4 regions of the Xenorhabdus siamensis genome follow, and region 1 is predicted to be linked to each of the others. Evidence: predicted binding sites of a transcription regulator. Region 1 holds the regulator's gene; each other region holds the start of a gene.
The links. Region 1 encodes PurR, which represses purine synthesis genes. Its sites were predicted from a motif close to CANGCAAACGTTTGCNTG; they were not measured.
Positions count from the first base shown of each region.

Region 1 (3,221 bases):
AGCAGGATTGGGTTTTCTTGAATCTGGCGTTCGATTTTCTCAATTGTCGTCATTTTTACTTCCTTAAACGGCAGGCGCTGTTTATCAGCATCAGAAAAGATTGATTCAGAATACCACTTTCTGATGCAGATTTGCTACCGTGAACACACGCCTGCAAATTTTTTGTTCTGAACAATAAGTTGTAATTAGTTGATATTTTCATCCTTAATAAATATTAAAGTCAGTAAAATTGAATGCTTCTACGTCAGAATGCCACTAAATAACATCATTTCCCCTGTTATTTAGCAGAAAAATTGTTAAGATAATGACCAAACAAAATAGCAACATGATAATAAGCTAAAATTTGCTCTATCCATGATTAGTACGCTACAAGTCATGGTTTATAAAGCCAAAAACCCGATATTAAAAGGAGTATGCAATGTCTTTTGAATTACCAGCATTACCTTATGCTAAAGATGCCTTAGAACCTCACATCTCAGCAGAAACTCTGGAATATCATTACGGCAAACACCACAACGCTTACGTTGTAAACCTGAATAATCTGATTAAAGATACTGAGTTTGCCGGAAAACCACTGGAAGAAATTATCAAATCCTCTGAAGGCGGTATCTTTAATAACGCAGCACAAGTCTGGAACCACACCTTCTATTGGCATAGCCTGTCACCAAATGGTGGTGGTGAACCAACTGGTAAAGTTGCAGAAGCTATCAATAATTCTTTCGGTTCTTTTGCTGAGTTTAAACAGCAACTTACTGATGCAGCACTGAAAAACTTCGGTTCTGGCTGGACATGGCTGGTTAAAAAAGCCGACGGCAGTCTGGCTATCGTCAATACCTCCAACGCAGCAACTCCATTGACTGGTGAAGATAAGCCAGTTCTGACTGTTGACGTATGGGAACATGCCTATTACATCGATTACCGCAATGCACGTCCTCAATATCTGGAGCATTTCTGGGCTCTGGTTAACTGGAAATTTGTGGAAGAAAATCTGGCTTAATTAACCCGCCAGTTAAAATGACAAGGGTAAGTTTTTCCGATCCAACACACTTAATTTCATTTAGTAAGTGCCCCTTGAATAGTGAAAAACTTACCTTTACTTGCCGCTAAAGTAAAACAGACAGCATTTCACCTTGATATGGTTTCCTGACCTTGATTAGATCAGGCAAAGTCCCCCCAGAAAAACAATCATGATTAATGCACTACAAGCGGTCAATAATCCCAATTTCAGATCTGTATCCATAAGCCATCCTCACCATGAAAATTAAGACTCCGCGACACCATAAATTTTGTTTGGCTATTTACCTCAGAGGTTAAAAAAAACCACACTGTGGTATTTAATGCATATACTTTATAGCATTGATTACTACTTTCACTTTTGCGCTAGATCAGACAAAATTCAGGGTTTATCACTAAATTAGTGTCAGTTATCTTCCTATATATAAATATAATACTGGCAAATGATTAACAAAGATCTATATCCAGATGAAGGGTATACAAATTTAGACCTAAGGTCAGGAGTCCTTTTTATCATGGCAACGATTAAAGATGTGGCCAAACGCGCTGGTGTTTCAACCACAACCGTATCCCATGTTATCAATAAAACCCGTTTCGTCGCCGAAGATACAAAGGCCACAGTGTGGGCTGCCATTAAAGAACTGAATTATTCTCCCAGTGCCGTTGCCCGTAGCTTGAAGGTTAATCACACCAAATCTATCGGACTACTGGCAACATCAAGTGAAGCACCTTATTTTGCTGAAATCATTGAGTCTGTCGAAAATAGTTGTTATAGCAAAGGTTATACTTTGATTTTATGTAATTCCCATAACAATCTCGACAAACAAAAAGCTTATCTTGCTATGCTGGCACAAAAACGCGTCGATGGTTTACTGGTTATGTGTTCTGAATATCCCCAACCATTATTGGGAATGCTGGAAGACTATCGCAACATTCCCATGGTAGTCATGGATTGGGGTGAGTCCAGAGGAGATTTCACTGACGCAATTATCGATAATGCCTTCCATGGTGGTTACTTGGCCGGTCGATATCTGATTGAACGTGGTCACCGTGATATTGCTGCTATTCCCGGATCATTGGCCAGAAATACCGGAGGCGGACGTCATCAAGGTTTCCTCAAGGCGTTGAAAGAAGCAAATATCACTATTCGGGAAGAATGGATTGTTCAGGGGGATTTTGAGCCTGAATCTGGTTATCAGGCGATGTATAAAATCTTAAGCCAAAAACACCGCCCTACGGCCGTGTTTTGTGGAGGAGATGTGATGGCGATGGGGGCTATCTGTGCGGCTGACGAGATGGGGTTACGTGTTCCACAAGATATCTCCGTTATTGGTTATGATAATATTCGCAATGCCCGTTATTTCACACCAGCGCTGACAACGATTCATCAGCCTAAAGAGCGTCTGGGGCAGATGGCTTTTTCCACGTTACTTGATAGGATCATTAATAAACGTGAAGATGCACAAACTATCGAAGTCCATCCGCGCCTTGTTGAGCGTCGCTCTGTTGCAGATGGCCCTTTCATTGATTATCGTCGTTAACAATTAATCCTCTTGTAGCCATTCAGCATTGAGTGTTGCACTATCTCCAAGATAATCAAGCAACCAGCTTAATGCAGGTGAATGGCTTTTTTGCGACCATGTCAGGCAACATGGGCTATCAGGTAATGGTTGTTCAAGTTCAAGCAAGCTGAGTTTTCCTCGACGAATAAGCGGCAAAGCACGATGTTTAGGCACCATTCCCACACACAGCCCATCCATCAGACAAGCCAACCCCGCATTCCAATCAGGGACAACTAACCGCCGTTGATTATCCAAAGCCCATGTATTACGCTTGGGCAAATTACGTGAAGTATCTTCAAGGCACAAGCTAGGATAAGCCCTCAATTGGTCATCATTTAATCTTTCTGTTATAGAAGTTAACTCATGCTCAGGGCTGACAACACATAGCCACGGCATAAATCCCATATCCCTGAAACTATATCGTTCCCCGACCGGAGAAGCGCGAGTGGCACCAATAGCAACATCAACGCGCCCATCCACCAGTGCATCCCATACCCCATTAAAAACCTCAGGATAAATAAATAACTCGATATCTGGAAAATGGCGGTAAAAATCCAGAATAAGCTGGCGTGTCCGTTCTGGTTTCACCACTTGATCAACAGCGATACTGAGCTGCCCACGCCAACCATTCGCCACTTGCTGACA
Region 1 covers NZ_JBBMXE010000007.1:260,160-263,380, forward strand. Annotated here, with positions in the region: gene AAC852_RS07895 (Grx4 family monothiol glutaredoxin) at 1-53, opposite strand, end outside; gene sodB (superoxide dismutase [Fe]) at 419-997, shown strand; gene purR (HTH-type transcriptional repressor PurR) at 1,530-2,555, shown strand; gene punR (DNA-binding transcriptional activator PunR) at 2,559-3,221, opposite strand, start outside.

Region 2 (3,221 bases), on a different contig from region 1:
ACGGAATTTTGTCGAAAATTTGGCAGGTTTTAAAAATTATCCAATCTGGAAATACACGCGCAAACTTTAATCATTTGCGCATAATTTTTTGAGCGTCCTTTTAATTAAATAGCCCAGTTGCCAGCATAAAATGCCACCAATGCAATAGCAATAATTACCATACCGATATTCAGCTTACGCCATTCACCAGAGAAAACACGCCCAACAACCAAAGCACCAAACCCTAGCATAATACCTGTAACAATATTACAAGTCAGAACGATAAATACAGCGCACAGTAACCCTGACATTGCATCGACAAAATCATCAAAATTCAGCTTGCGTACGTTACTCAACATCAGCAACCCGACATACATCAAAGCAGGCGCTGTCGCATATGAAGGAACCAGATATGATAATGGAGAAAGGAATAATATCAGCAGAAATAAGATACCAACGACCGCTGCGGTTAACCCTGTTTTTCCTCCTGCTGCGGTTCCTGCTGCGGATTCAATATAAACAGCAGCAGGAGAAGAGCCTATTGCTCCAGCGAAAATACTACTGACAGAATCAGCCGTTAACGCCTTACCACCATTAATAATCTGTCCCCTTTTATCCAGCAGATTGGCCTGCCCTGCTACAGCTCTGATAGTACCTGTAGCATCAAATATCGCTGTCATCACCAGCGCAAGAACACTGGGTAATACAACAGGCTGTAAAGCTCCCATAATATCCATGCTAAACATCAGAGAAAGCCCATCTTCCCCCAACGTTGGTAACTTAAAAAATCCTTGATATTTCACTGCGGGATCAAAAATCAATCCAATAATTGAAATAGCGATAATAACCAGCAAAATACCACCAGGGACTTTTTTCCTTTCCAGTCCAATAATTCCCGCTAACCCTAACAAAGTCATTATTACAGGGAAGGCTGTCAACGATCCAAAAGCAACTGGCAACCCCGGCTGGGAATTTTTAATCACCAGTCCAACGCCATTTGCTGCAATAAGTAGCAAAAACAATCCGATACCGATACCTGTTCCATGCGCTATCCCCATTGGCATATTGCGTAATATCCAGGCGCGAATACCAGTAACGGAAATAACTGTGAACAAACATCCCATCAGGAAAACAGCACCCAATGCGACAGGAATACTAACCTGCTGCCCCAATACTAGACTGAAAGCAGTAAAGGTCGTCAGTGAGATTGCGCAGCCAATTGCCATCGGTAAATTAACCCATAATCCCATCAATAATGAGCCAACCCCTGTAACCAGACATACAGCAATAAATACGGCGGTATGGGGAAATCCAGCCTGTCCAAGCATACCTGGCACAACAATAACGGAATAAACCATCGCCAAAAATGTTGTTAACCCAGCGAGAATTTCCTGACGTACCGAGCTTCCGCGTTCAGTTATCTTAAAATACTTATCAAGTTTGCATTGAGTTGGTGCCTGCGTGCCAGACATGTTTATCCCCTGCCAGTATGTTAAACATCTATCCGATTTTCCTCACCATTTCTTTCCCCCTCTTACCCGACGAAAACGATTACGTCATTTGATAATCTGAAAAACGCTGCACTTATTAGTTCAGCCCTTCCTACACGCAATCGTTTGGCTTTTGAGTTAAAAAAACGGTGAGATAATTTGAGGCCGAAGATTATCCGGTGAATCGGGGATGAGAATCAAGTCATAATCATGAATTTTGTTGCCAATCCCTCCATTGGCAGCCTTAAGGAGAAACAGGAAATCAGTGAATATTTATAATAAAAGTTTTTGCTTCACTTTATGGGGGAATAACGCATTTTGTCTACCAACCAACCAGTAAACCAAGTAAAATCATATATACTTTCTGGGAATGTCACACCACAAAAGACCATTCAATTCAATTAATAGGTTTTATAATGCATCAATCTGATGTTGCAGATCGTTCGCTTTTTTCACTGAGCTGGCCGATTTTCATCGATATTTTTCTTCATATGGCGACGTTGCTAATCAATACATATATGGTCAGCCATATTTCTTCGGCTTACTTAGCTGCTATGGGAGTTGGTAATCATGTTTTTGATCTGTTCATTACGATCTTTAATTTCATTAGTGTTGGTTGCAGCGTTGTAATTGCACAATATCTCGGATCAGGAAAAAGAGATAAAGCCAGTCAGGCGATCCATATTTCCATCGCTTTTAATTTTGTGTTGGGTTTTAGTTGTGCTTTGGTGACGATTTTCTTCGGCTATAAAATCCTGCGCATCATGAATCTGCCAGAAAACCTGATGGAGGATGGGTTTGCTTATCTGCACATTTTAGGTATCTGCCTGATACCGGAAGCAATTTCAATTATTCTGGCTGCCTGTTTGCGAGTTTATGGCAAGTCAAAATCTGCCATGTATGTCACCCTGATTGCCAATCTGTTGACAATTATCGGTAATATAATTGTCCTGTACGGATTCTTTGGCCTACCTAAATATGGGCTGGAAGGCGTGGCATGGTCTACAGTATTTGGTCGTACGGTTGCCGTTATTCTTCTCTGCGGATTGTTATTTTATGGTTTAAGAATCAAACTGATCCCGAAGTTGCTGATATGCTGGTCAAAGAATATGCTTGGCAAAATCCTGCATATCGGTTTACCGGCAGCCGGTGAAAACCTGGTGTGGATATTACAATATATGACCGCACAGGCTTTTATCGGTTTGATGGGTGAAACTTCTCTGGCTGCACAGACTCTGTATTTTCAATTATCTCTGTTCATTATGTTGTTTGGTATCGCCACCAGTATTGGTAATGAAATTATGGTCGGCCATCTTGTCGGAGCAAAACGTTTTGAAGATGCTTATATCCGTGGGATAAAGAGTCTGAAAATCGGCGTTATTGTCACAATTGGCGTCGTAGTGTTTTTCTGGATTTTCCGGGAACCGCTCCTTGGCCTGATGACAGAAGACCAAAATATCATTGAGCTTCTGCTGCCTTTATTCCTGCTGTCTGTCTTCCTGGAGCCGGGGCGTACTTTTAATATCGTCATGGTCAATGCTCTGCGTGCTTCCGGTGATGCCAGGTTCCCGCTTTATACTGCTCTGCTCTTCATGTGGGGTATTTCTATCCCTGTTGGCTATTTTCTGGGAATTACCATGGGGATGGGGATCCTGGGGATTTGGATTGGCTTTTTCTGCGATGAATGGATACGAGGGATGGTAAACGCCTGGCGCTGGAAATCTAAGAAATGGCAAACCAAACGATTAGATG
Region 2 covers NZ_JBBMXE010000003.1:110,892-114,112, forward strand. Annotated here, with positions in the region: gene AAC852_RS03020 (NCS2 family permease) at 105-1,451, opposite strand; gene AAC852_RS03025 (MATE family efflux transporter) at 1,886-3,221, shown strand, end outside.
Region 2: AAC852_RS03020 (NCS2 family permease) is a predicted target of PurR. The motif match lies at 1,585-1,602, and genes of this name have one in related genera.

Region 3 (3,221 bases), on a different contig from region 1:
TGGTTATTCTGGATGTGGCGCACAATCCCCATGCGGCCGATTATCTGACACAAAAACTGGCTGAATTACCCCGTTCACCGGACAGCAAAATACGGGGTGTTGTCGGTATGCTGCAAGACAAAGATATTACGGGGACGCTTGCCTGTCTTTCCCGGCAAATTGACGAATGGTATTGTGCATCATTACATGAACTTCGGGGGGCAGAAGCACAGATGCTGGCTGAACATCTTTCCGGAGCCCGGACATTCACGGAAGTCGAGCAGGCATGGGATCAAGCCATGGAAGACGCATCAGAACAAGATATCATTGTGGTTTGTGGCTCTTTCCATACTGTTGCTCATGTTATGGAATCATTGGAGGAGATGAAGGGACGTGGCAAGTAAGTTTCAAAATCGTTTAGTCGGAACCATCGTTCTTGTGGCACTGAGTGTCATCGTGCTGCCGATGCTGTTTGACGGCGATAAGAAATACAATGAGGAAAAATTCGCTTCTATTCCATTAGTGCCTAAGCCTGGTGATGAAGAGAATATTGATTCTATTCCGCCACTGACTCAAAGTATGCCATCTACACCACCGGAAGGTGCAGCTGAGGCGATGCAGACACAAGCTCAGGAGCAACAGCCAGAAACAGACATGTTGTCTGGTTCATCATCGTCGGAATCTGCGCCACTGGTTTCAACTCCTGTTACAATCACTCAAGATCCCAAGCCGACAAGGCCTGAATCTCCCTCTATGCAGAAAGTGGAAACTAAGCCAGAAGTCAGGCCACAGGTTAAGCCTGCCAGCAGGCCAGAAGCGAAGTCTCAACCTGTAGAGCAGGCACCACAAGCAGTAGCCTATGTTGTCCAGCTTGGTGCGTTAAAAAATGCAGATAAGGTAAATGAGATAGTATCCAGGCTGCGTTTGTCGGGGCATCAGGTTTATACTATCCCTTCTTCTCCGGTACAGGGGCAATTGACCCGGATTTATGTCGGGCCTAACGCCTCAAAGCAGGCTTTGGCATTTGTTTTACCTGAATTGAAAGAGTTAACGGGTTTGCAGGGGCAAATCAAAAATTATAAACCCTAAAAAAGGGATCTTTCATGCGAAGCTAAAATCGCCCGTGAAAGATCAATAGCCTGATTTTAGCGCTGATAAAGGTTAGGATGACGATTCCTTAATTATTTTTAGTACAGCGATAAATCTGCTACGCAAACGTTTTCGTTTTCTGTTAGAATGCGCCCGGCCTGAGTGTCGGGAGCCTATTTTGGATTAAAATATGGTCTGGATTGATTATACGATTATTGCCATTATTGGTTTCTCTGCACTGGTTAGCTTGATTCGCGGTTTTGTTCGTGAAGCACTTTCTCTGATGACTTGGGGATGTGCTTTCTTTGTTGCAAGTCACTTTTATACTTATCTGGCGGTTTATTTCACTCGCCTTGAAGATGAGTTGGTGCGTAATGGCGTAGCGATTGCTATCTTATTTATTGCAACATTGATCGTTGGCGCAGTAGTAAACTATGTCATTGGTTCACTTGTTCAGCGAACAGGCTTATCAGGTACAGATCGGGTTCTGGGGATCTGTTTTGGGGCATTGCGTGGTGTGTTAATTGTTTCTGCCATTCTATTTATTGCGGATTCTTTTACACCACTTCCCCAAAGTACGGACTGGCAGCAGTCACAACTGATCCCACAGTTCAGTCAAATTATCAGGTGGTTTTTTGACTACCTGCAAAATGCGTCGAGTTTCCTACCGGAGAAATAATCCTCTCCGCCTGACTGATGAGGAAAGACTACATGTGCGGTATTGTTGGTATCGTTGGTTTTACATCGGTTAACCAGTCGATTTATGATGCATTAACGGTGCTTCAGCACCGTGGACAGGATGCAGCAGGTATTGCGACTATTGATGGTAACAATGAGTTCCGTTTACGTAAGGCCAATGGCTTGGTTAAAGATGTGTTTGAAACACGACACATGTTACGTTTACAGGGGACAATTGGAATAGGGCATGTCCGTTACCCAACAGCGGGTAGTTCCAGCGCTTCTGAAGCACAACCTTTCTATGTGAATTCTCCTTTTGGTATCACGTTGGCACATAATGGCAATCTGACAAACTCTCATGAATTGAAAAAAATCCTGTTTGAAAATGCCCGTCGCCATGTTAATACCACTTCTGATTCTGAAATCCTGCTGAATGTTTTTGCTGATGAATTAACTAAATTCCCGCATTTCCCATTAGAGCCAGATAATATCTTCGCGGCAGTAGCGGCAATGCACCGGAGAATTCGTGGTGCTTATGCCTGTGTTGCTATGATTATTGGGCATGGTCTGGTAGCTTTCCGTGATCCAAACGGTATCCGGCCTCTGGTGTTGGGGAAACGCACACTGGCCGATGGACGCAATGAATATATGGTGGCATCAGAAAGTGTGGCACTCGATACCTTAGGGTTTGAGTTCCTACGGGATGTCGCTTCTGGCGAAGCAATTTATATCACTGAGCAGGGGCAATTATTTACTCGCCAGTGTGCAGAAAATCCTTCATTAACACCTTGTCTGTTCGAATTTGTTTATTTTGCCCGTCCTGACTCCTTTATTGACAAAATTTCTGTCTATAACGCACGGTTACGTATGGGTAGGAAACTGGGTGAAAAAATTGCCCGTGAATGGGAAGACTTACAGATAGATGTTGTGATCCCTGTTCCTGAAACATCTTGTGATGTGGCACTGGAGATTGCCCATATTCTGGATAAACCTTACCGTCAGGGATTTGTTAAAAACCGTTATGTCGGACGCACTTTTATTATGCCCGGTCAGCAGGAGCGCCGAAAGTCAGTTCGGCGTAAACTGAATGCCAATCGTGCGGAATTCCGGGGTAAAAATGTATTGTTGGTCGATGATTCTATTGTACGTGGTACGACTTCAGAACAAATTGTGGAGTTGGCGCGTGAAGCGGGTGCTAAGAAAGTCTATTTTGCTTCGGCTGCGCCTGAAGTTCGTTTCCCGAATGTGTATGGGATCGACATGCCCAATGCTAATGAATTAATTGCTCACGGCAGGGAAATCAATGAAATTCGCCAGCTCATTGGTGCTGATGCGTTGGTATACCAAGATCTCACTGATCTGATCACTGCGGTGCGTGAAGAAAATCCAGATATTGAAAGATTTGAATGTTCAGTTTTTGATGGTATCTATGTCACAAAAGACATTGACCAGATTTATCTCGATTATCTGGAAAA
Region 3 covers NZ_JBBMXE010000010.1:250,179-253,399, forward strand. Annotated here, with positions in the region: gene folC (bifunctional tetrahydrofolate synthase/dihydrofolate synthase) at 1-383, shown strand, start outside; gene dedD (cell division protein DedD) at 373-1,068, shown strand; gene cvpA (colicin V production protein) at 1,259-1,747, shown strand; gene purF (amidophosphoribosyltransferase) at 1,780-3,221, shown strand, end outside.
Region 3: cvpA (colicin V production protein) is a predicted target of PurR. The motif match lies at 1,188-1,205, and genes of this name have one in related genera.

Region 4 (3,221 bases), on a different contig from region 1:
TGTTGCTCGTTAATGCCCATGGTTATTAGCTGCTTGGCAATGTTGCATGAAAGCCAACGGCCCACAGAAATAGAATTGCATCCCTTCAGCACTTATCGCATCTTTTACAAGAGACAGATCCATCAATCCGGCATGTTGATAATGCACGCCATACTGATCTTTATCTCTGGGTTCACGATACCAAACCTGAGCATTCAGAATCGGCAGGGATTGGGCAATTTCTTTCACCTTACCGGCAAAGGCATGATGGCCGCCATGTTCTGCTGCGTGAAACCAATTGATCACACTTTGGTGCTGTTGACCGTGCAGATATTGCAGCATACTCATCATCGGAGTTAATCCGACTCCCGCTGAAATGAGGGTAACAGGGGTATCAGGCCGGACATCAAGGAAGAAATCACCTTTTGGTGCAGATAGCGATATGATATCTCCTTCCTGTACTTTGTCGTGCATATGATTCGAAATTTTGCCATAAGGTTCCCGTTTAATGGCAATTTGATAATTGCTGCCATTTGGAGCCGCAGTTAATGAATATTGACGAATTTCGCGGTTTTTAAAGGTTGGATCTTCCAGGTAGATACTCAAATATTGCCCCGGTTTGTAATCTGCGACTTTGCCATCATCAACGGGGACAAACTCAAAGCTGGTAATGATATCACTTTGTGGTTGTTTACGGCTGACACGAAATTGACGTAAACCACGCCAACCTCCTACCGAAGATTCGCTACTCTGATAAATTGCCTCTTCCCGATTGATAAAAACATCGGCCAATATATCGTAGGCTTTTTTCCAGGCGTCGAGACTTCATCAGCCGGATGAAATAGTTCATCAATTGTTGCCAGCAGATGTGTACCGACAATTTTATAGTGTTCCGGTTGGATATTTAGGCTCGTATGTTTATGAGCGATCTTTTCTACTGCTGGTAGAAGAGCAGATAAGTTATCAATGTTAGAGGCATAAGCACAAAGGGCATTAAAAAGAGCTTCACGCTGATCGCCATTGGTTTGATGGCTCATGTTAAAAATATCTTTTAATTCAGGATTGTGTTTGAACATGCGTTCATAAAAATGAGCAGTCAACTTTGGCCCGGTGGAAACGATCAAAGGAATAGTGGACTTTATAGTTGCGATAATTTGGTTATCTAACATTATGGTCTCCTGAATTTTTCTCGAATAATGCTTAGGAATATAAGATGTATTTTAAATGCAACTTATCTTGTTGAGGAATACATTAAAGCAAGAAAGAGATATTATCTTGATTTAAGTCAAAAACTCAGAATTTGTATTACAGCAATGAAGATTTGACTGGAATCACAAAGAACAATAATAAATTTAAAGCGTGTAATCAGAATAGCAGGGCATCCTGCTACAGGCATCGAGGCAATCGTTTGCGTAAAATCTCTTGTCAAGACTATCTCATTTGATAAAAAGAGTTTACACTGTGTCAAATTCTGGCCCTCAGGGGTATTTTTTAGAGATGTAGCTGAGTCAGGAGAACCTAATGTTAAAGCGTGAAATGAATATTGCGAATTACGATCCCGAACTGTGGCAAGCGATGGAACAGGAGGTTTGTCGTCAGGAAGAACATATTGAATTGATTGCTTCTGAAAACTACACCAGTCCAAGAGTGATGCAGGCTCAAGGATCTCAGCTCACTAACAAGTATGCGGAAGGTTATCCGGGTAAACGCTACTATGGTGGTTGTGAATATGTTGATATAGTTGAACAATTGGCAATTGACCGAGCAAAAGAGTTGTTTGGTGCAGATTATGCTAACGTCCAACCACACTCAGGCTCTCAGGCAAATGCTGCGGTGTATATGACGCTGTTGCAACCAGGTGACACTGTTTTAGGGATGAATCTGGCACATGGTGGCCATCTGACTCACGGCTCTCCAGTTAACTTCTCAGGTAAATTGTATAATGTTGTTCCTTATGGCATTGATAAGAAAGGCAAAATTGATTACGAGGATATTCGTAACCAAGCGCTGAAACATCAACCTAAAATGATCATTGGTGGTTTCTCTGCCTATTCTGGTGTGGTTGATTGGGCGAAAATGCGTGAAATTGCTGATGAAATCGGTGCATATCTTTTTGTTGATATGGCTCATGTTGCTGGATTGGTTGCTGCGGGTGTTTATCCAAACCCTGTTCCTCATGCACATGTTGTTACAACCACTACTCATAAGACTCTGGCAGGTCCACGTGGTGGTCTGATTCTGGCTAAAGGGGGTGATGAAGAGTTGTATAAGAAGTTGAACTCTGCTGTTTTCCCTGGTAGTCAGGGTGGTCCACTGATGCATGTCATTGCCGGGAAAGCCGTTGCACTGAAAGAAGCAATGGAGCCGGAGTTCAAAATGTATCAGCAGCAGGTTGCGAAAAATGCCAAAGAAATGGTAGATGTGTTCCTGCAACGTGGTTACAAAGTTGTTTCCGGCGGTACTGACAACCATCTGTTCCTGTTGGATCTGGTGGATAAAGATATTACAGGTAAAGATGCGGATGCAGCATTAGGGCGTGCTAATATCACTGTTAACAAAAACAGTGTACCTAACGATCCTCGCAGTCCGTTTGTCACTTCGGGTATTCGTATTGGTACTCCAGCAATTACTCGCCGTGGTTTCAAAGAAGCGGAAACCCGTCAATTGGCTGGCTGGATATGTGATGTGTTGGATAACATCAATGACGAAGCAGTTATTGAAAGTGTTAAACAGAATGTGTTGGATATCTGTGCAAAATATCCGGTTTACGCATAATTGAGAATAAAATACCGTCAATATTGAGCTTATACCCAAATAGATGTCAAGTTGCAGCCAATAAAGCGGTAGCTTGAAAGATGAAAGGTATATCAGGTATCAAGCCCGACTCATAACATTAGTTTTGAGCGGGTTTTTTGCATTAAAAAATGGGGGCATTTGGATGGTTGTTCCATCAACATTTTGGCTAGGGTTAGGTTATTTCACTTATTTTTTTGCTCTTGGAATATTTTTACCTTTCTGGTCAGTTTGGTTACAGGGAGAAGGTATTACTCCTTCTATGATCGGTGTACTGTTAGCTATTGGGTTAGTTTCTCGTTTCCTCGGTAGTTTATTTATTTCTCCTACCGTTAAAGATCCTTCTAAATTAATTAATGCATTAAGATTACTCTCCTTATTGGCTTTGGTCTTTGCAGTTAGCTTTTCCTTTAATAGCCATTGGGTATGGGTTGCCCTTGCCATGATAG
Region 4 covers NZ_JBBMXE010000010.1:140,641-143,861, forward strand. Annotated here, with positions in the region: partial or broken gene hmpA (NO-inducible flavohemoprotein) at 1-1,163, opposite strand, end outside; gene glyA (serine hydroxymethyltransferase) at 1,501-2,754, shown strand; gene AAC852_RS11075 (3-phenylpropionate MFS transporter) at 2,918-3,221, shown strand, end outside.
Region 4: glyA (serine hydroxymethyltransferase) is a predicted target of PurR. The motif match lies at 1,377-1,394, and genes of this name have one in related genera.